DNA from 4 places in the Novosphingobium sp. G106 genome. Region 3 is predicted to be linked to each of the others. Evidence: predicted binding sites of a transcription regulator. Region 3 holds the regulator's gene; each other region holds the start of a gene.
What was found. The regulator LexA, encoded in region 3, represses DNA repair genes until DNA is damaged. The targets are predictions, from matches to a motif close to GTTCCNCNCTTGTTCT.

Region 1: a site for LexA is predicted at 1,307-1,322, ahead of rmuC (DNA recombination protein RmuC). Genes of this name have one in related genera too.
Region 2: a site for LexA is predicted at 3,053-3,068, ahead of recA (recombinase RecA). Genes of this name have one in related genera too.
Region 4: a site for LexA is predicted at 2,061-2,076, ahead of uvrA (excinuclease ABC subunit UvrA). Genes of this name have one in related genera too.

Annotation. Positions count from the first base shown of each region.
Region 1 is NZ_JAHOOZ010000001.1:2,164,435-2,169,126, reverse strand. Features, by position in the region: gene recR (recombination mediator RecR) at 1-83, shown strand, start outside; gene KRR38_RS10390 (nuclear transport factor 2 family protein) at 80-475, opposite strand; gene def (peptide deformylase) at 586-1,155, shown strand; gene rmuC (DNA recombination protein RmuC) at 1,338-2,855, shown strand; gene KRR38_RS10375 (hypothetical protein) at 2,873-3,649, shown strand; gene KRR38_RS10370 (META domain-containing protein) at 3,656-4,048, opposite strand; gene KRR38_RS10365 (RNA methyltransferase) at 4,096-4,692, opposite strand, start outside.
Region 2 is NZ_JAHOOZ010000001.1:6,126,891-6,131,582, reverse strand. Features, by position in the region: gene KRR38_RS29915 (elongation factor G) at 1-636, shown strand, start outside; gene KRR38_RS29910 (DUF1993 family protein) at 1,136-1,681, opposite strand; gene recA (recombinase RecA) at 1,907-2,980, opposite strand; gene KRR38_RS29900 (hypothetical protein) at 3,370-4,692, shown strand, end outside.
Region 3 is NZ_JAHOOZ010000001.1:1,130,403-1,135,094, forward strand. Features, by position in the region: gene KRR38_RS05320 (ComEC/Rec2 family competence protein) at 1-1,688, shown strand, start outside; gene lexA (transcriptional repressor LexA) at 1,780-2,478, opposite strand; gene KRR38_RS05330 (molybdopterin molybdotransferase MoeA) at 2,562-3,767, opposite strand; gene moaC (cyclic pyranopterin monophosphate synthase MoaC) at 3,764-4,249, opposite strand; gene KRR38_RS05340 (phytanoyl-CoA dioxygenase family protein) at 4,305-4,692, opposite strand, start outside.
Region 4 is NZ_JAHOOZ010000001.1:6,091,825-6,096,516, forward strand. Features, by position in the region: gene KRR38_RS29735 (FG-GAP-like repeat-containing protein) at 1-346, opposite strand, end outside; gene KRR38_RS29740 (calcium-binding protein) at 333-1,844, opposite strand; gene uvrA (excinuclease ABC subunit UvrA) at 2,088-4,692, shown strand, end outside.

The sequences.
Region 1 (4,692 bases), 1.0 Mb from region 3:
GCCTGCCGGTGGGCGGCGAGCTCGACTATCTCGACGAGGGCACGCTTGCCCAGGCGCTCAGGGCGCGGCGGCCCGTAGGCTAGTCGGGCTTGGCGCGGTCCTCCAGGATCGTCTCGGTATGCACTGAGCACTTCCAATCGCCATCCTGCTTCACCCAGGTCGAGGTGTCGGCGCAGCGCAGGTCCATCTTCTCGCCCTTCATGTCGCCGGTCTGGTGGACCTTGTAGGCCACCACCGCGACGTCGTCGGTCGGGAAGACCACTTCGAGATCGTCGAACTCGAACGCCTTGAGCGTCCACTGGCCCTCGCGGGTCATCTTGCCGTAGGTCTCGGGATCGATGCGCATCGTGCCCTGCGGGCCGGCGATCAGGCATTCGGCGGCGATCATTTCCATCGCGGTTTCGAGGTCCTTGTCGACCATCGATTGCCAGAAGCGGGTTTCGAGCTTGCGGATGGTGTCGGTGCGGGCGGTCATGCGGCCTCTCCTCGGTTGAGCCCCCGGGTCTGAAGGGCAACGTCCGGCGTCGATGAGGGGTTCCCCCCGATCCGGTTGACGATTTCCGGCCCCGCACTTATCTGGCCCTCATGGCCATCCGCGAAATTCTCGAGATTCCCGACCCGCGCCTCAAGCAGGTCTCCGCGCCCGTCGAAGCGTTCGACGACGAACTCAAGGCGCTCGTCGCCGACATGTTCGAGACGATGTACGACGCCCCTGGCATCGGCCTCGCCGCGATCCAGGTCGGCGTGCCACTGCGCGTGCTGGTGATCGATCTCCAGCCCGACGACCCGGATGCCGAGCCCGAAGTCTGCACCGCCCATGGCGGCCACGAGCACACGCACCAGCCGACCAAGAAGGAACCGCGGGTCTTCATCAATCCCGAGATCCTCGATCCCTCGGAAGAGCTGACCGTCTACAACGAAGGCTGCCTCTCGGTCCCCGAGATCTACGCCGACGTCGAACGCCCGAGCACGATCCGCGCGCGCTGGCAGGACGTCGACGGCAAGGTCCACGAAGAGGCGATGGACGGCCTGATGGCGACCTGCCTACAGCACGAGATGGACCACCTCGAAGGCATCCTGTTCATCGACCACCTCTCGCGCCTCAAGCGCCAGATGGCGGTCAAGAAGCTGGAAAAGCTGCGCAAGGCGGCTTGATTTCGGCACCGATACCCGGCCCGTCACCCCTGCGAAGGCAGGGGCCCAGATAAGCTGGCGCGCCAGGGCCGCCGTTTCCGATCGTGGATAAGTCGGCTGGACCCCTGCCTTCGCAGGGGCGACGGTTGTTTTGCAGAGGCAGTGGCGTTAGGTTCCCATTTCGTTCCAAATGGGATCTTGCCGTGGAAGCCACTCTTTTCGCCATCGTCGCACTCGTCATCGGACTGGGCCTTGGCTGGTTCCTCGGGGGCCGGCCGGTCGCCGAATGGCGCCAGCGCTTTCTCGCCCGCGACGGTGAGGCGCGTGAGATCGACGAGAAGTTCCGTCGCGCGATCACCGAACTAGCCGGCGCCACCGAACGCGCGACCCGCGCCGATGCCTTGGCCGGTGAACTGGCCGAGGCGAGCGCCCGCAATGCCGCGTTGCAGGGGCAACTCGCTACCGCCTCCACGCGCGCTGACAGTGCCGAGCGCCTCGCCGCCGAACTGCCGGAACTGCGTTCCTCGCGTGAGGCTTTGCGTGCGGAACTCGCCACACTCAAAGCCAACGCCTCGAACTTCGACGAGAAGCAGCGACTGCTGATGGAAGCGCAGGAAGCGCTCAAGAAGGAGTTCGAAGCCGCGGGCACCAAAGTGCTCGAAGGCGCGCAGAAGGCCTTTCTCGAACGCGCGCAGGAGCGGTTCACCGTTTCCGAGGAAAAGAGCGCGGAGCGGCTCAAGGCCTTGCTCGCGCCGGTCGGCGACCGGCTCAAGAGCTACGAGGAACAGGTAACCGCGCTCGAAGCCAAGCGCGTCGATTCCTTCGGCCAGCTTACCGGCCTGATCGAGGGCATGCGCGTCGGCCAGGAGCAGGTCCGCGCCGAGGCCGCGCGGCTTGGCAATTCGCTGCGCAACGCGCCCAAGGCGCGCGGGCGCTGGGGCGAGCAGCAGCTCAAGAACGTACTCGAACAGTGCGGTCTTTCCGAGCACACCGATTTCGTCACCGAGCATTCGATCGACACCGACGATGGCCGGCTGCGGCCAGATGCCATCGTCAGGATCCCCGGCCAGAAGGTGCTGGTGATCGACGCCAAGGTCTCGCTCAATGCCTACCAAGAGGCCTTCGAGGCGCAGGACGATCTGGTCCGCGATACGGCCATGGCACAGCACGTCGCCTCGATGCGCAACCACGTCCAGACGCTCGGCGCCAAGTCCTACCAGAGCCAGTTCGAGGACGCGCCCGACTATGTCGTGATGTTCGTTCCCGGCGAGCATTTCGTCGCCGCCGCGCTCGAAAAGGACCCCGAGCTCTGGGACTTCGCCTTCCGCAACCGCGTGCTGCTGGCGACGCCGACCAACCTCGTCGCGATCGCGCGCACCGTCGCGCAGGTCTGGCGGCAGGACGGCTTGGCGCGCGAGGCGCGCGAGATCGGGCGGATGGGCGGCGAGCTCTACGACCGCCTTGCGGTCGCCGCCGAGCACATGAAGCGCGTCGGCTCCGGGCTCAGTAGCGCGGTCGACAACTACAACAAGTTCGTCGGCAGCTTCGAGCGCAACGTGCTGTCCTCCGGCCGCAAGCTGCGCGACAAGCACATCGAGATCGGCAAGCGCGAGATCGAGGAAGTGCCGCTGATCGAAAGCGCGCCGCGTTACGCGGAGTCAGCGGCTGACGGCACTCTGGAACCGGCGGTACCGCTGCTGGTTGATACCGAAGGCGAATAGCACCGGGGGAACATATCATGCGGTATCTGGGCGGTTGGGTGATTCTGGCGCTGCTGGCCGGATGCCATTCGAAGTCGGAGTCGCCCCAGGCGCCGCCAAGTAGCGACGCTGCCCTTACATCTGAAGCCGCCTCTCCTGTCCCAACCGTAACCGCCTCCGATCCCGATCCGACCAAGGCGGCCTCGCTCTGGCTCGACCGGCAGACTGAGCCGCGCCAGAAGGGCAAATATGCCCCGCGCGACGCCTGCCGCGAGCTGCCCGGCGCGCGGGCGTTCCGCGAGAAACTCGCCGCCGCGGTCGAGGCCCGCGACGCCGATGCCGTAGCGGCGATGGCCAGCCCCGACATCCGCCTCGGCTTTGCCGGCGAGGACGGGCGCAAGCGCTTCCTCGCCGCGCTGAAAGCGCCCGACGGCAAAGCGATGAACGAACTCGCGCAATTGCTACCGCTCGGCTGCGCGGCATCGGAGGGCGGCGGGCTGACGATCCCCTGGTATTTCGCGCAGGACTATGGCGACGTCGATTCCTATTCGGCGATGATCGTCATGGGCGCCGACGTACCGCTTCGTGCCGCGGCCGATACCGGATCGGCTGCCAAGCAGCAGCTGTCGTGGGATATCGTGACGCTCGACAAGGGCCTGCTGCCCGGCAAGCCATTGCAGCAGGTCAAGGTCGTAGGCAGCGGGGCGAAGGGCTACGTCGCCACCGACAAGCTGCGCTCGATGCTCGACTACCGCCTGCTTGCCAACCGTACGGGCGATAGCTGGGAGATCACGGCGTTCGTTGCTGGCGACTGAAGCGCGCTACTTGCGCACCAGTTCAGCCGAGTGCGCGGTGTTCTTCAGCGTCATCCGGTCGGCGCTGAGCTCGAGGTCCGGACTGTTGCCGAGCAGTTCGCTGACCGCGCGTTCCTGGTCCATCTTGCCCTCGCAGAACATCTTGGTTGCCATCAGCGGCCCGGCGACCAGCTTGCCGCCTTCGCTGCGCCAGGTGCCGCCCATGCGGTTGCAGCCGGCATTGGCCGAGAGCCGCTCGCCCTGGAACGACAGTGTCGCTTCGCCGACCGGCGGGGCGCCGTCAATCGCGGTGAATTTCCATTCGGAGTCGCCCAGCGAAGGCGTGGACGTACCGGCTTCGGTCGTCGTGCAACCGGCGAGAAGGGCAAGAGAGGCGAGGGGGAGTAAGACCTGACGCATGGGCCGGCTCCTTTGTCCACGCGCCCGATAGCGCGATGCGAGCGGTTTTACGGTTTCCACCGCAGGTGCGCCAGCGCCTCGTAGGCGAGCACCGCACCCGCAACCGCGGCATTGAGACTGTCGGCGCGGCCGAGCATGGGCATCGTCACGCGCAGATCGCAGGCGTCCTCGTACTCGGCGGGCAGCCCGCGCGATTCGTTGCCCACCATGAGGAAGCAGGGACTCGCATAAGGCGCGGTGCGGTAGTCGGTGGAATCGCGGAGCGAGGCGGCGACGAGTTGGCCGTCCCCGGCGCGCAGCCAGCCGATGAAGTCCTCCCAGCGAGCCTGGGCAATGCTCTGGGTGAATACCGCCCCCATCGAAGCGCGCACCGCTTCGACCGAGAAGGGATCGGCGCAGTCGTCGATCAGGATCAGCCCGCCCGCGCCCACAGCATCGCCGGTGCGCAGCATCGTGCCGAGATTGCCCGGATCGCGCAGCGCCTGGGCGACCAGCCAGATCGGTGCCTTGCTGCGGTCGAGGTTCTCCAGGCCCGTGTCGAATTCGGCGAAGACACCGGCGACGGCCTGCGGGTTGTCCTTGCCGGTGACCTTGGTGAGGATTTCCTCGTCCATCTCCAGCACTTCGCCGCCTGCGGCGGTGAC
Region 2 (4,692 bases), 5.0 Mb from region 3:
CGAAAAGGGGCGACCCAGCGGGGGCGGCACAAGAAGCAGTCGGGCGGGCACGGTCAGTACGGCGACTGCGTGATCGAGATCCGGCCGCTGGGGCGCGGTGAAGGCTTCCAGTTCACCGACAAGATCAGCGGCGGTGCGATCCCCAAGCAATATATCCCCGCGGTCGAGGCCGGTATCCGCGACGCCATGGAAAAAGGCCCGCTGGGCTTCCCCGTGGTCGACGTGGCGGTGACGCTGACCGACGGCTCGTTCCACACGGTCGATTCGTCGGAATTGGCCTTCCGCATCGCCGGGCGAATGGCGATGTCGGAAGCCTTGGCCTCGGCCGCTCCCTATCTGCTCGAACCGATCTGCAAGGTCGCGGTCGACACGCCTTCTGGCACCGGATCGAAAGCAGGCTCGGTGTTGTCGAGCCGGCGCGGGCAGATTCTCGGCCTCTCGCCGCACCCCGACTGGGCGCGCTGGGAACGCGTCGAGGCACTGCTGCCCGAGGCGGCGCTGCACGGGCTGGACGCAGAGCTGCGCTCGCTGAGCCAGGGGCTGGCGGGGTTCACCGCCGGGTTCGATCACCTGCAGGAACTCGGCGGGAAACATGCCGATGACGTCGTGAAGGCGCGGACTGCCGAGGCGGCCTGAGCAGAAGGGTGATGTGGGGGCCATCGCCCCCAACTACCGTCCACTCCTACCTCGTCACCGCTGCGTAGGCAGGGGCCTAGATAAGCTCGGCTGATCAACTCAAGCTCCGCGTTCGAACGCGCCGTCATCTGGGCCCTGCCTGCGCAGGAGCGACGGGTAATGTTGGATTTGACGGTGCGCCTCTCCTGCTGATCGGTGACGGTGCGGCCGGTGCGCCTCCCTGCGGCGCTTGAGACTATGCGTGCGCGTCTGGTTGCGAACGGCCGGAGCAAGATCGCACAAATCTCCGGCACGGCCTGCGGCGCGAAGGCTTGAACGACGGGCCGGCTCGCTGCCCTGCCATCGTCCTACGGAGTGAAACCTCCGCCCTGATCCTTCGTCGCGGGGAGCGCGCTGCCGCGCGCACCGGCCACTGTGCGGGAGAGCAAGAGACGAAGGCCTGTCGCCCTCACACACCCATCGCGAGGGTAAATAACCTATTCGGGATAAAATGTCAAGATCATGGCACCATATCGGATAGCTCAGCCGATCGCGTGCGAAGCTGCCCTTCGTAGTCGCGCTTGCCGATCGGCACGCCGCGGTTGCGCAGGATGTCGTAGGCGGTGACCGCGTGGAAATGAAAGTTGGGCAGTGAGAACGAAAGGATGAAGGTCTCCGCGGTGAAGGCGAGCAGCCGCGGGCCGATCTGCATGTCGAGCGCCTTGCCGGCACAGCGGTCGACTGCGTCGCGCGTGAACGCCTGCAAGGCCTTTTCCCCGCTGGCGATCATGGCTCTGAGCTCGGCGAAGGGAACCGGTCCGACCAGCCCGGGCGGCGCGAAGGCGCCCGTGATCAAAGCTTCGACGCCCCATACGGCATGGTGCCAGGCCGCCTCGATCTGGAAATGGAACGGCGCCATGTCGTCATAGAGGCGGGCATCGACGAAATCGTCGGGGTCGGTGCCGATCTCGGCGCAGTGCGCGACTGCACGATCGAGGAAGCCACCCATCGCCCGCACGGTCTGCAGGAAAGTCGGCACGCTGAGATCATAAAGGGAGGTCGCCATCGGCTTTTTCCTGGTGGATGCTGCTTCCGCCAGTGTGCCATCGACCGCGGCAGGCAGTCCATATCCCGCACCAAGCCAATCGCCGCACTTTCTCTACCGTTCAGCCGATCTCGTTTCCAGCCACGCGCCGATTCCGGCGCAAATGAAAAGGACCGACGCAGCCACTTGGCCCGCGCCGGTCCCGTTCCCTCGAGTGCCGGTTTTGACGCCGGCGCTCCTTGGAGGTCAGATGTCGTCGTCCGCGTCCGGGCCTGCCATCATTTCCTCCGCAAGACCGTCGGTGCGGCCGCGGATTGCGGCTTCCAGGCGGTCGGCAACTTCGGGATTGTCCTTGAGATACTGCTTCGAATTCTCGCGACCCTGGCCGATGCGGATCGAGTCGTAGCTGAACCACGCACCCGACTTCTCGACGATGCCGGCCTTGACGCCGAGGTCGAGGATCTCGCCGATCTTCGAGATGCCCTCGCCGTACATGATGTCGAACTCGACCTGCTTGAACGGCGGCGCGACCTTGTTCTTGACGACCTTGACGCGCGTGGCGTTGCCGGTGATCTCGTCGCGGTCCTTGATCTGGCCGGTGCGGCGGATGTCGAGGCGGACCGAGGCATAGAACTTGAGCGCGTTGCCGCCCGTCGTCGTCTCGGGATTGCCGTACATCACGCCGATCTTCATGCGCAGCTGGTTGATGAAGATCACCATGCAGCGCGAGCGGCTGATCGAGCCGGTGAGCTTGCGCAGCGACTGCGACATCAGGCGCGCCTGCAGGCCGACGTGGCTGTCGCCCATCTCGCCCTCGATCTCGGCACGGGGAACCAGCGCGGCGACCGAGTCGACCACGAGCACATCGATCGCGTTCGAGCGCACCAGCGTGTCGACGATTTCGAGCGCCTGCTCGCCGGTGTCGGGCTGCGACACGATCAGTTCGTCGATATTGACGCCCAGCTTCTTGGCATAGGCCGGATCGAGCGCATGCTCGGCATCGATGAAGGCCGCGGTGCCGCCGGTCTTCTGCGCCTCGGCGATGACGTGCAGGGCCAGCGTGGTCTTGCCCGAGCTTTCCGGACCGTAGACTTCGATCACGCGTCCGCGCGGCAGGCCGCCGACGCCGAGCGCGATGTCGAGCCCGAGCGAGCCGGTAGAGATCGTCTCCACCTGCATCGTCTCCTTCGAGCCGAGCTTCATCGCGGAGCCCTTGCCGAAGGCGCGATCGATCTGAGCCAGCGCTGCTTCGAGCGCCTTTTGACGGTCCATGGAGTCCTTTTCCTTGCCTTCCTGGATCAGCTTGAGCTGAGCAGCCATTTTCACGTCCTCCTGCCTAGAGCACCGACCGGGAAGGTCAACTGGCGCTTCATGTATCGCGTTTGTTCCCATCGAACAAGAGGGGAACAAAAAAATTTCAAGGGCCGGCCAGAACCCGCTGCGCCGTTCCCACCCGCGGGCCAATCGTGTTCACAATGGACCGATCGGTTATTACCCCCTCCCCTTTCGAGACAAGCTGGCCGGTTCACCAGGAATGGCAGCCGGAGCCACTAAGTATCCGTTATGGATATTGTTTGAAAATCAGCCACTGCCGACATGATTTACATTTGGGTTCGGGCATCGATTTCCTGCGATGGTCAGGTCAACAGCCTGTATTTCCGAAGTAATGCAATAACCTATTGATATTGGCCTATCCGCAGGGGGGTGGCATGGCGGCGATCGAGACCGGTAGAGTAGTTCCATTTCGAGGGACGAGGGCCGATCCAGGCGGGGCGACGTTCGACCAGCTCGAATCCCAAAGGAACCAGGCCCTGTGGACCGGCTATCTGGGCGGATTCGATCGATTGCTCGTCCTGCTCGCGGTCGCCGGGATTATCGCGTCCTTCGTCTACGGCGCCGCCGTAGGGATCAAGAACGATAATTCTTCATCGATCATCGCGAATCTCTGCGGCGGCCTGCTCGCGCTGGCGATCGTTGGCGGGGCGTCCAGCGTAGGCATCTTCGCCGGCTTTCTGTTCGGCCTGCCGCGCACCTTGACCAGCAACGAACTGCGCGGCGCCCATGCCGCGGGAAAGCAGGAGGCAAACGCCGGCACCCCGGCCCAACCCAATCCGGCTCCTCCCGAAGGCAAGACCGCCTTCAGCGACGTCAACACCAATCTCGAGCAGATCAGCGACTGGCTAACCAAGATCATCGTCGGTGTCGGACTGACCCAACTGGGAACCATCCCGGCGAAGCTTGGGGAGTTCGGTGATCGGGTCAATGACTACTTCGGGTTCGGCGGCCACGTCTTCGCAGTCGGCGGCGGGCTCTATTTCCTCATCCTCGGTTTCTTCCTCGGCTATGTCGGCACGCGGGTGAAACTCAGCCTCGTTTTCACGACCAGCCAGCGGCACAACATCGATACCAGCGACGGCAAGATACTGGGGGCAGACGGCCGGGAGATGCGCGAGAAGGCGGAGGCCGCCGTCACCGCCGCCGCCGCCGATCCGATCTCCGATGCGGTCGATGCGCCGACGCGCGAGAAAATCCGCTTGGCCGACGAGATCATGGTCCAGCGGCCGCTATCCGAACTGGTCACCGACGAGGAGCTGCAGGCACGTGCGAACGCGCTTGCACGCGACAACAAGCCGCTGCCGGCTCTGTCGATCTATCAGGATCTGGTCAGCCGCAGCCCCGCACCGTCGCCCGAACTCGTCCGCCAGTACGTGCAGGTGCTGGCCATGGCCGGGCGGCAGGACACGGCCAAGAACGTAATCGCCGCCGCTCCCGCCTTTTCGCTCAACGCCCCCGTCGCCAATGCGGAAACGCAGCGCAAGATCGACATCGCCACCTTGCGCGGCGACGTGCACGACGGGCTCTATGCCAACAAGGGCAAGACCTACACCGACGCACTCGTCGCGCTCGACCTGTTGCTGAAGCACGATGGCCAAGCCGACGACTCCTGGGTGCAGACCTGGATCGCCTGCGCCAATGGCCAGAAATACAAGGCTCTGGTCAACCAGAACGCACCGGCGCCCGACCGGATAGCG
Region 3 (4,692 bases):
TGCTGCCGGGCGCCTACGACTTCGCGCGGACCGCCTGGTTCGCCGGGATCGCCGCGACGGGCAGTGCATTGGGGCCGGTGAAGGTGACCAGACCGGGCGAGGGCGGCGGCTGGCTCGAGCGAACCCAGGCGCGCCTTTCCGGGCACGTCCGGCAGCGGCTCGGTGGTTCGGCCGGTGCGATCGCCACGGCTTTCGCCAGCGGCGACCGCGGCGCGATCGCCAAGGAAGACGACGAGGCGATGCGCGATGCGGGCCTGAGCCATCTGCTGTCGATCAGCGGGCTGCACGTCAGCGCGGTGGTCGGCGCGGCCTATCTGGTGGCGCTGCGCCTGCTGGCGCTGTGGCCGTGGTTGGCGCTGCGCGTGCGGTTGCCGCTGGTGGCGGCCGGCGCGGGTGCCGGGGCCGGCGTGTTCTATACGCTGCTGACCGGGGCCGAGGTGCCGACCGTGCGCTCGTGCATCGGCGCGGTGCTCGTACTGGCGGCGCTGGCGCTGGGGCGCGAGCCGCTATCGATGCGGATGGTCGCGGTCGCGGCGTTCTTCGTCCTGCTGTTCTGGCCCGAGGCCGTGGTCGGCCCAAGCTTCCAGATGAGCTTCGCCGCGGTAATCGCGATCGTCGCGCTGCACGGCGCTGCGCCGGTGCGGGCCTTCCTGGCGCCGCGCGAGGAGGGATGGACCATCCACCTGATGCGCCAGTTGGCGATGCTGCTGGTGACCGGCGTGGTCATCGAGCTGGCGATCATGCCGATCGGCCTGTTCCACTTTCACCGTGCGGGGATCTACGGCGCGCTGGCCAATGTCGTGGCGATCCCGCTTACGACGGTGGTGACCATGCCGCTGATCGCGCTCGCGCTGGCGCTCGATCTCGTCGGTGCCGGCGCGCCGGCCTGGTGGCTGACGGGCAAGTCGCTCGATCTGATGCTTGCTCTGGCGCACTGGGTCGCCGATCAGCCCGGTGCGGTGACGACACTGCCGGCGATGGGGCGAGTCAGCATCGCGTTGTTCGTCGCCGGCGGGCTCTGGCTGGCGCTCTGGCGCGGCAGGGCACGGCTCTGGGGGCTGGTGCCGGTGCTGATCGCGACCGCCTCGCTGGCGGCAATCCGCGCGCCCGACGTGCTCGTCTCGGGCGACGGGCGGCATGTCGGGATCGTCGAAGCGAACGGCGACCTGCTGGTCCTGCGTGAGCAGAAGAGCGAGTTCGTCCGCGACAACCTGACCGAGCTTGCGGGCATGGACGGCGAACTGCGCCTGCTGGCCGACTGGCCGGGCGCGCTGTGCAACCGTGATTTCTGCGTCGTGACGCTGAGCCGCGGTGGCCGCGACTGGCAATTCCTGATCGGGCGCGGCCACGATCCCGTGGCCGAACGCGAGCTCGCCGCCGCCTGCGACCGCGTCGATATCGTGATCTCGGACCGGTGGCTACCGAACTCCTGCCGTCCGGCGATACTCAAGGCCGACCGGCGGATGTTGACGCGCACGGGCGGCTTGGCGATCGATCTGACGCGGCCGGGCGTGACGACGGTGGCCGAGACGCAGGGCGAGCATGGCTGGTGGCAGGTAGCGAAACCGCGGCCGCGTCCGACAATTCCTTCGTCGGCCCCGCCGGTGAAAGCCCCGTCTTCAAACAGTGCGGCAGTCGGAGACATGAAGCCCAAAGAGCCCGTCGCTCCTGCGAAGGCAGGGGCCTAACTCGGTTGCCCTCCTAGACGCTGCCCTCGGCGCAAAGCTGCTAGCTCATCTGGCCCCCTGCCTTCGCAGGGACGACGAGGTGACACGCGCTTCAGTGATAGCGGCGCAGCAGCCCCGCGAGCTTGCCCTGGACCTCGACTTCGCTGTCGCGGTAGATCTGCGGCTCGTAGGCGGAATTAGCCGGATCGAGCCAGACCATGCCCTTTTCGTGGCGCAGGTACTTGAGCGTCGCTTCCTCGCCGCGGACCAGCGCGACAACGATCTCGCCGTCACGGGCGGTGTTGGTGCGGCGGATCAGCGCGAAGTCGCCGTCGAGAATGCCGGCCTCGATCATCGAATCACCCGAGACTTCGAGCGCGTAATGCTCTCCGGGACCGAGCAACGCCGCGGGGACGGGCAGGGTTGCCTGGCCTTCGAGCGCCTCGATCGGCACGCCCGCGGCGATGCGGCCGTGCAGCGGGAGCTCGATGACGTCGTTCGCCGGTTCGCGCGGTGCCGCCAGTGCGGGCTTGAGCGCGGTCAGCGCCGTATTGCTGTTGGCCGCGGCCCGAACGGCGGTCTTGCCCGCGCTGATATCCTCGGGCTGCTTGAGTACTTCGAGCGCCCGGGCACGGTTAGGCAGGCGGCGGATGAAACCGCGCTCCTCGAGTGCCGAGATCAGCCGGTGCACGCCCGACTTCGACTTGAGGTCCAGCGCTTCCTTCATCTCCTCGAACGAGGGCGAGACGCCGCTCTCCTCGAGCCGGGTCTGGATGAAACGGATTAACTCGTGCTGCTTGCGAGTCAGCATCGGCGCACTCTCCCCCATGTGAGAAGTTCAGTGAACGAATGCGGAACAATTAAGCAACGATTCGAGTCCCGTCAAGCCATCCCTCAGGCGATTCCGCCATTTTCGAGCAGGTAGGCGGTTACCGGGTCGCCAGGGTCGGCCGCGGGGGCCTTGGCCAGGCGGTCGATCAGCACGTTGCTGGCGGCGAGCGGCGCGATCGCGCCGCTGTCCTGGATCGCCTGCGCGGTGACGCTGGTCCCGTCCCAGTTGGCGCGGAGGAATTCGCGGCGCGAACCACCGGCGCGTAGCGGGCTGGCCAGTGTCGTGCGAATGCGGCGGGGCAGCGGATCGGCGGCGCCGAGCAGCGCGCGCAGCAGTGGCAGCAGGAACAGGAAGGCAGTGACGTGGCTCGACACCGGATTGCCGGGAAGTCCTATTATCAATTGCTTGCCACGTGTTGCTACGAGAATGGGTTTGCCCGGCTTGATCGCCACGCGCCAGAAGTCGAGCTCTGCGCCCCAGGCTAAAAGCGCCGGGCGAACGAGATCGTGATCGCCCACCGAAGCGCCGCCGCTGGTGACGATGACGTCGGCTTCCGATGCTCGTTCGAGTGCGGCGGCGAGGGAGTCCATCTGGTCCGGCACCGGACCGATCCGCTCGACCTCGCAGCACAGCGCGCGCGCCATGGCGGCGAGCATCATGCCGTTGCTCGCGGGAACCTGGTGTGCGGCGCAGGATTCGAAATCGAGTGCCAGTTCGTCGCCGCTGTCGAGCACGGCGACGCGCGGTGCACGGCGCACGGCGAGGTGGCTGTGCCCGGCGGAAATTGCGAGCGCAGCCTGGGCCGGGCCGATCCGCGTGCCGGCGGCGAGGACTTCTCCGCCGAGCGCGAAATCGAGACCGCAGCGGCGGATATGCTTGTCCTCAGGCTGCGGCGCCTCGCCGGTCAGTGTCAAGCGATCGCCCTCACGCGCGAGGTCTTCCTGGAGGATCACCACGCTCGCGCCGGCGGGCATCACGGCGCCGGTCGAGATGCGTGCTGCTGTTCCGGGGCGGACTTCGCCGGCGTAGGGGTGGCCCGCCGCGCTCTCGCCGATCACGTGCCACGGCCCGGCGAGGTCGCCCCCGGCCATGGCATAGCCGTCCATGGCCGAGAGATCGGCGGCGGGCTGGGTGCGGCGCGCTCCGACGGGCTGGGCGAGATAGCGTCCTAGCGCACCCTCGACGTCGACGTGCTCGATCGGCAGCGGGGTTGCCAGAGCGAGCAGGCGCGCCTGGGCTTCCTCGAGCGGCAGCGGTGGTTCCTTCACAGTTCCGCCTTCCAGTCGCCGGACTTGCCGCCGCGTTTCTCGATCAGCCGCACGTCTTCGATCACCATGCCCTTGTCGACCGCCTTGGCCATGTCGTAGATTGTCAGGAGTGCGATGGAAGTTGCTGTCATAGCTTCCATTTCGACACCGGTCTTGGCGGTCAACGAGGTCGTAGCCGTGGCGCGGACGGCGCCTTCCTCGAAAGCGAAATCGACCGTCACCGCGTCGAGTGCCAGCGGGTGGCAGAGCGGGATCAGTTCGCCGGTCTTCTTGGCCGCCATGATTCCGGCGATCCGCGCCGCGGCGAGCACGTCGCCTTTGGGCACTTCCCCGTCGCGGATGGCGGCCAGTGCCTGCGGCGACATGCGGATGCGGCCCGAGGCGATAGCCACGCGCTGCGTCGCAGCCTTGCCGCCGACGTCGACCATGCGCGCGTTGCCCTGGTTGTCGAGATGGGTGAGTTGGTTCTTGTTATCGGTCATCGTCCATCCAGCGAAGCAAGGACCCGGGCGCCGCGCAAGAACAAAAGCGCATCGGTCAGTCGCGGCCGATCGCCCGGCGGATCGCGGTCTCGACCGGAACGTGGCTTCCGTCCTGGCGTTCGAGCGCCATAGGCAAGGTAGGAAGCAGCGGCGGCTGCGCGAGGAAACGCGGCTGTCCGTTGCGATTCGGCTGACCGGCATGGACGAGGAAGGGGTGACAGAGATAAACCGTCCCCGCCTTTCCCGTCGCCAGCGCTTCGGGCCGTTTGGCCGATCCGGCGAAATCGTCCTCGGCCAGATCGCGCAGCGACAGCCCTTCGTCGCCGGCAGGGGCGAGGCGCCGCGCGATGTCGATATGCGAGCCCACGCGCAGGCGGGTCGGTGCGTCGAGCTCGTCGATGTCCGAGAAGAGGAACAGCATCAGCAGGGCACGGCCGCGGCTC
Region 4 (4,692 bases), 5.0 Mb from region 3:
CACCGTCGGGTTGCTCCACACCCCATCCGGCAGTTGCATTCGATCCGTCCTGGGCAAGTGTCAGTTCGACACCGCCGGCCGCGCTCGCAAAGGCGGTCAGATGAAAGCCGGTCGGCAGATTCTGCAGGGTGAGCGAACCGCCCGTATAGTTAAGCGTCGAACCCGTCAGCGAAAAGTTGAAGCCGGTGATGTTGGCATTGCTGACGCGAATCCGGTCGCCGAAGGAGAAGTCGGTGATCGTGTCGCCGCTCAGCCCGGCTGCGGTATCCGTGAAGACGTCGTTGCCGCCGCCGCCCGTCAGCGTGTCGTTGCCGCCGGCACCGGTGAGGCGATTATCCCCCCGCATTACCGATGATGACGTTGGCCAGCACATTGCCCGTACCGGCCAGGGAAGCCGATCCGGCCGCCAAGGTCAGCCGCTCTACATTCGCCGCCAGGGTGTAGCTGACCGTGGTGACGACGAGATCGTTACCTTCGCCCGGGAGCTCGACCACGACATCGCCGCTGCTTTCGACATAGTAGGTATCGTCGCCGTTTCCGCCGATCATCTTGTCGTTGCCGCCGTAACCGAACAACTGGTTCGCCGTGCTATTGCCGGTCAGTAGATTGTCACCTGCATTGCCGTAGCCAGTTATGGCGCTTCCGGTCAGCGTCAGGTTCTCGACCTCCGAGGGCAGGCTGTAGGAGTCAACGCTGGTCGTGACGGTATCGGTGCCTTCGCCGGCACGCTCGACGACCTGATCTCCCAGAGAGTCGACGACATAGCTGTCGTTTCCTCGGCCGCCGGTCATGACGTCGTTACCGGCTCCGCCATTGATCGTGTCGTTGCCGTCGAACCCGTAGATATTGTTGTTCGCGCTGTCGCCGGTGAGGGTGTCGTTGGCGCTGGTTCCAGCGTCGCTAACGGCGAGCGATAGATCGATGATCTGGACGTTTGTCGGACCGGTGACCGACAGATAACGGCCGTTGCTGCTTACGCGCAGACTATCCCCGAAGCTCTGGCCGGCTTGATTGACTTCGCTGCCCACCGAATAGCCGCCCGCAACCGACCAATCGGCAGTGTTGAGTACGAAGACCTCTCGTGCGTTGGCATCCAGCAGGTAGAGCTTGCTGTCGTCCGGGCTGAAAGCAAGCCCGGTGACATTGGTGAATTCGGGATAGAACCTCTGGAGGCTACGGATGTAGTGCAGGCTACCGTCGTAGACATTGAGCCCGACGCCCTGGACAATCAGGTTGCCCGACGAAGAAATCGCCTGAACGCCGCCGTTGTAGCCGGAGACATTGTCGGCGTAGCCCTGGTGCGAGGCGATGACGGCGCCTGATGCGTCATGAATGAACAGTGGCGCATCGGAAATGTTCGAGGGCAGGTGGAGTATCTCGGACTTGTTGGCCGTTGCAGTCAGCGTCCCATCCTGGGCGAAGCTCGACGTGTCGCGGGTGAAGGTGCCGGTAGTGAAATCCAGCGTCGTCAGGGGCATCCAGCCCGAGCCCAGGAAATTCTGGGTCAGCAGGACTTTGCCCGTCGAAGTGAACGAAGCATCGAAGAAGTTGGCGTCGTAGCCCTCGGCCTTGGTAGTGAAGGTCGTGGTCACGCCCGTCGTCAGGTCCAGCCGATAGACCGAAACGTCGCGCGCGGTTCCCCAAGGATTGTCGGTGCTGGAAACCGTAGGGCCATAGGTAAGTTCGGTCGCGACGAGGTAATGGCCGTCGGTCGACACGTCCATGCCGCCGAGTTGTGTGCCGACGGCCCATGTCGCCGTCACGGCACCGCTGGCCACGCTGTAGGCAGTGACCGTCCCACCGCTGGATACGTAAAGCTTGCTGCCGTCCGGGGAGAAGACCACGTCTTTCTCCGCCCCTGTTGCCAGACTCACAATTGCTCCGCTCGGCTGAACCACCGCAGCGCTCCCCCTGATTTTAGGCCCGTTTTTGGGGCTAACGAAGCGGTCAGTCATTCGCAATGCCAAAGTCGCCGTCACATGCGTGTTGCATCCATTCCGGAGCCTTCCCACATAGGTTCCGGCCGCCTCGCCCGCCGCGCCGCCGCCCCTTGCCCGAATCGAACAAATCTGGAACACCGCCACGCTATGTCGCTGACTCACATTACCGTGCGCGGTGCGCGCGAGCACAATCTCAAGGGCATCGACGTGGCGCTGCCGCGCGAGAAGCTGATCGTCATCACCGGGCTGTCGGGCTCGGGGAAGTCGAGCCTGGCTTTCGACACGATCTATGCCGAGGGGCAGCGGCGCTATGTCGAGAGCCTGAGCGCCTATGCGCGCCAGTTCCTCGAGATGATGCAGAAGCCCGATGTCGAGCATATCGACGGCCTCTCGCCCGCGATCTCGATCGAGCAGAAGACCACGAGCCGCAACCCGCGCTCGACCGTGGCGACGGTGACCGAGATCTACGACTACATGCGCCTGCTCTGGGCGCGCGTCGGCATTCCCTATTCGCCGGCCACGGGCCTGCCGATCCAGGCGCAGACCGTGAGCCAGATGGTCGATCGGGTCATGGCGCTGCCCGAAGGTACGCGGCTCTACCTGCTCGCGCCCGTCGTGCGCCAGCGCAAGGGCGAGTACCGCAAGGAATTGGCCGAGTGGCAGAAGGCCGGCTACACGCGCGTGCGCATCGACGGCGAGATGTACGAGATCGAGGCCGCACCGGCGCTCGACAAGAAGTACAAACACGACATCGAGGTCGTGGTGGATCGCCTCGCCGTGCGCGAGGGCATCGAGACGCGTCTGGCGGACTCATTCGAGCAGGCGCTGAAGCTGGCCGAGGGGCTGGCCTATGTCGATCTCGCCGAGGGCGTCGTGCCGGGGCGCGAGGAAGAGCAGGCCGGCGGTGCCAACGTCACGGGCGGGGCGATGAAAGGCACCGGCCTACCGCCCAACCGCATCGTCTTCAGCGAAAAGTTCGCCTGCCCGGTCTCGGGTTTCACGCTGGAATCGATCGAGCCGCGGCTGTTCTCGTTCAACGCGCCGATGGGCGCCTGCCCGGCCTGCGACGGGCTCGGCGAGAAGCTGCTGTTCGATCCGCAGATGGTCGTGCCGAACGAGGCGCTGACGCTCAAGCAGGGCGCGATCGTGCCCTGGGCCAAGTCGAACCCGCCGAGCCCCTATTACATGCAGGTGCTCGCCAGCCTGGCCAAGGCCTATGGCTTCGACCTGACCACGCCCTGGCAGGACCTGCCGGGCGAGGTGAAGCTGATCATCCTCCACGGCACCGGCGGCAAGAAGATCCCGCTGACTTTCATCGACGGCAAGAAGAGCTACACGGTCGACAAGGCCTTCGAAGGCGTCATCGGCAATCTCAACCGCCGCCTGCTCCAGACCGAGAGCGCCTGGATGCGCGAGGAGCTGTCGAAGTACCAGACCGCGCAGCCCTGCGAGACATGCCACGGCGCGCGGCTCAAGCCCGAGGCGCTGTCGGTCAAGATCGCCGGCGAGGACATCTCGATGTCGACGCGGCGCTCGGTCGCCGATGCCTATGCCTGGTTCTCGACGCTCGCGGAAAAGCTGAACCCGACGCAGAAGCAGATCGCTCATGCCATTCTCAAGGAAATCAACGAACGCCTTGGTTTTCTTAACAATGTCGGGCTCGACTACCTGAACCTCGACCGCACTTCAGGTACGCTCTCGGGCGGCGAGAGCCAGCGTATCCGGCTGGCCAGCCAGATCGGTTCGGGCCTGTCGGGCGTGCTCTACGTGCTCGACGAACCCTCGATCGGCCTCCACCAGCGCGACAACGACCGGCTGCTCGAAACCCTGAAGCGCCTGCGCGATCTCGGCAACACGGTGATCGTCGTCGAGCATGACGAGGACGCGATCCGCCATGCCGACCACGTGGTCGACCTTGGCCCCGGTGCGGGCGTCCACGGTGGCGAGATCGTCGCCCAGGGCACGCTGCAGGATATCCTGTCGAACCCGAACAGCCTGACCGGCCAGTACCTGACCGGCGCGCGGGCGATCGAGATCCCGGCCAAGCGGCGCAAGGGCAACAAGAAGAAGATCACGGTCGAGGGCGCGCGGGCGAACAACCTGCGCAACGTCACTGCGAGCATCCCGCTCGGCACCTTCTGCTGCATCACCGGCGTCTCGGGCTCGGGCAAGTCGAGCTTCACGATCGACACGCTCTATGCCGGCGCCGCGCGCACGCTCAACGGCGCGCGCGTGATCGCGGGCCCGCACGACCGCATCACCGGGCTCGAGAACTGCGACAAGGTGATCGAGATCGACCAGTCGCCGATCGGCCGCACCCCGCGCTCGAACCCCGCGACTTACACGGGCGCCTTCACCCAGATCCGCGACTGGTTCGCCGGCCTGCCCGAAAGCCAGGCGCGCGGCTACAAGCCGGGGCGGTTCAGCTTCAACGTCAAGGGTGGCCGCTGCGAGATGTGCCAGGGCGATGGGCTGATCAAGATCGAGATGCACTTCCTGCCCGACGTCTACGTCACCTGCGAGGAATGCGGCGGCAAGCGCTACAACCGCGAGACCCTGGAAGTGAAGTTCAAGGGCCACTCGATCGCCGACGTGCTCGACATGACGGTCGAGGATGCCGAGGAGTTCTTCAAGGCCGTCCCGCCGATCCGCGAGAAGATGCACATGCTCAACGAGGTCGGCCTGGGCTACGTCAAGGTCGGCCAGCAGGCGACGACCTTGTCGGGGGGCGAGGCGCAGCGGGTCAAGCTGG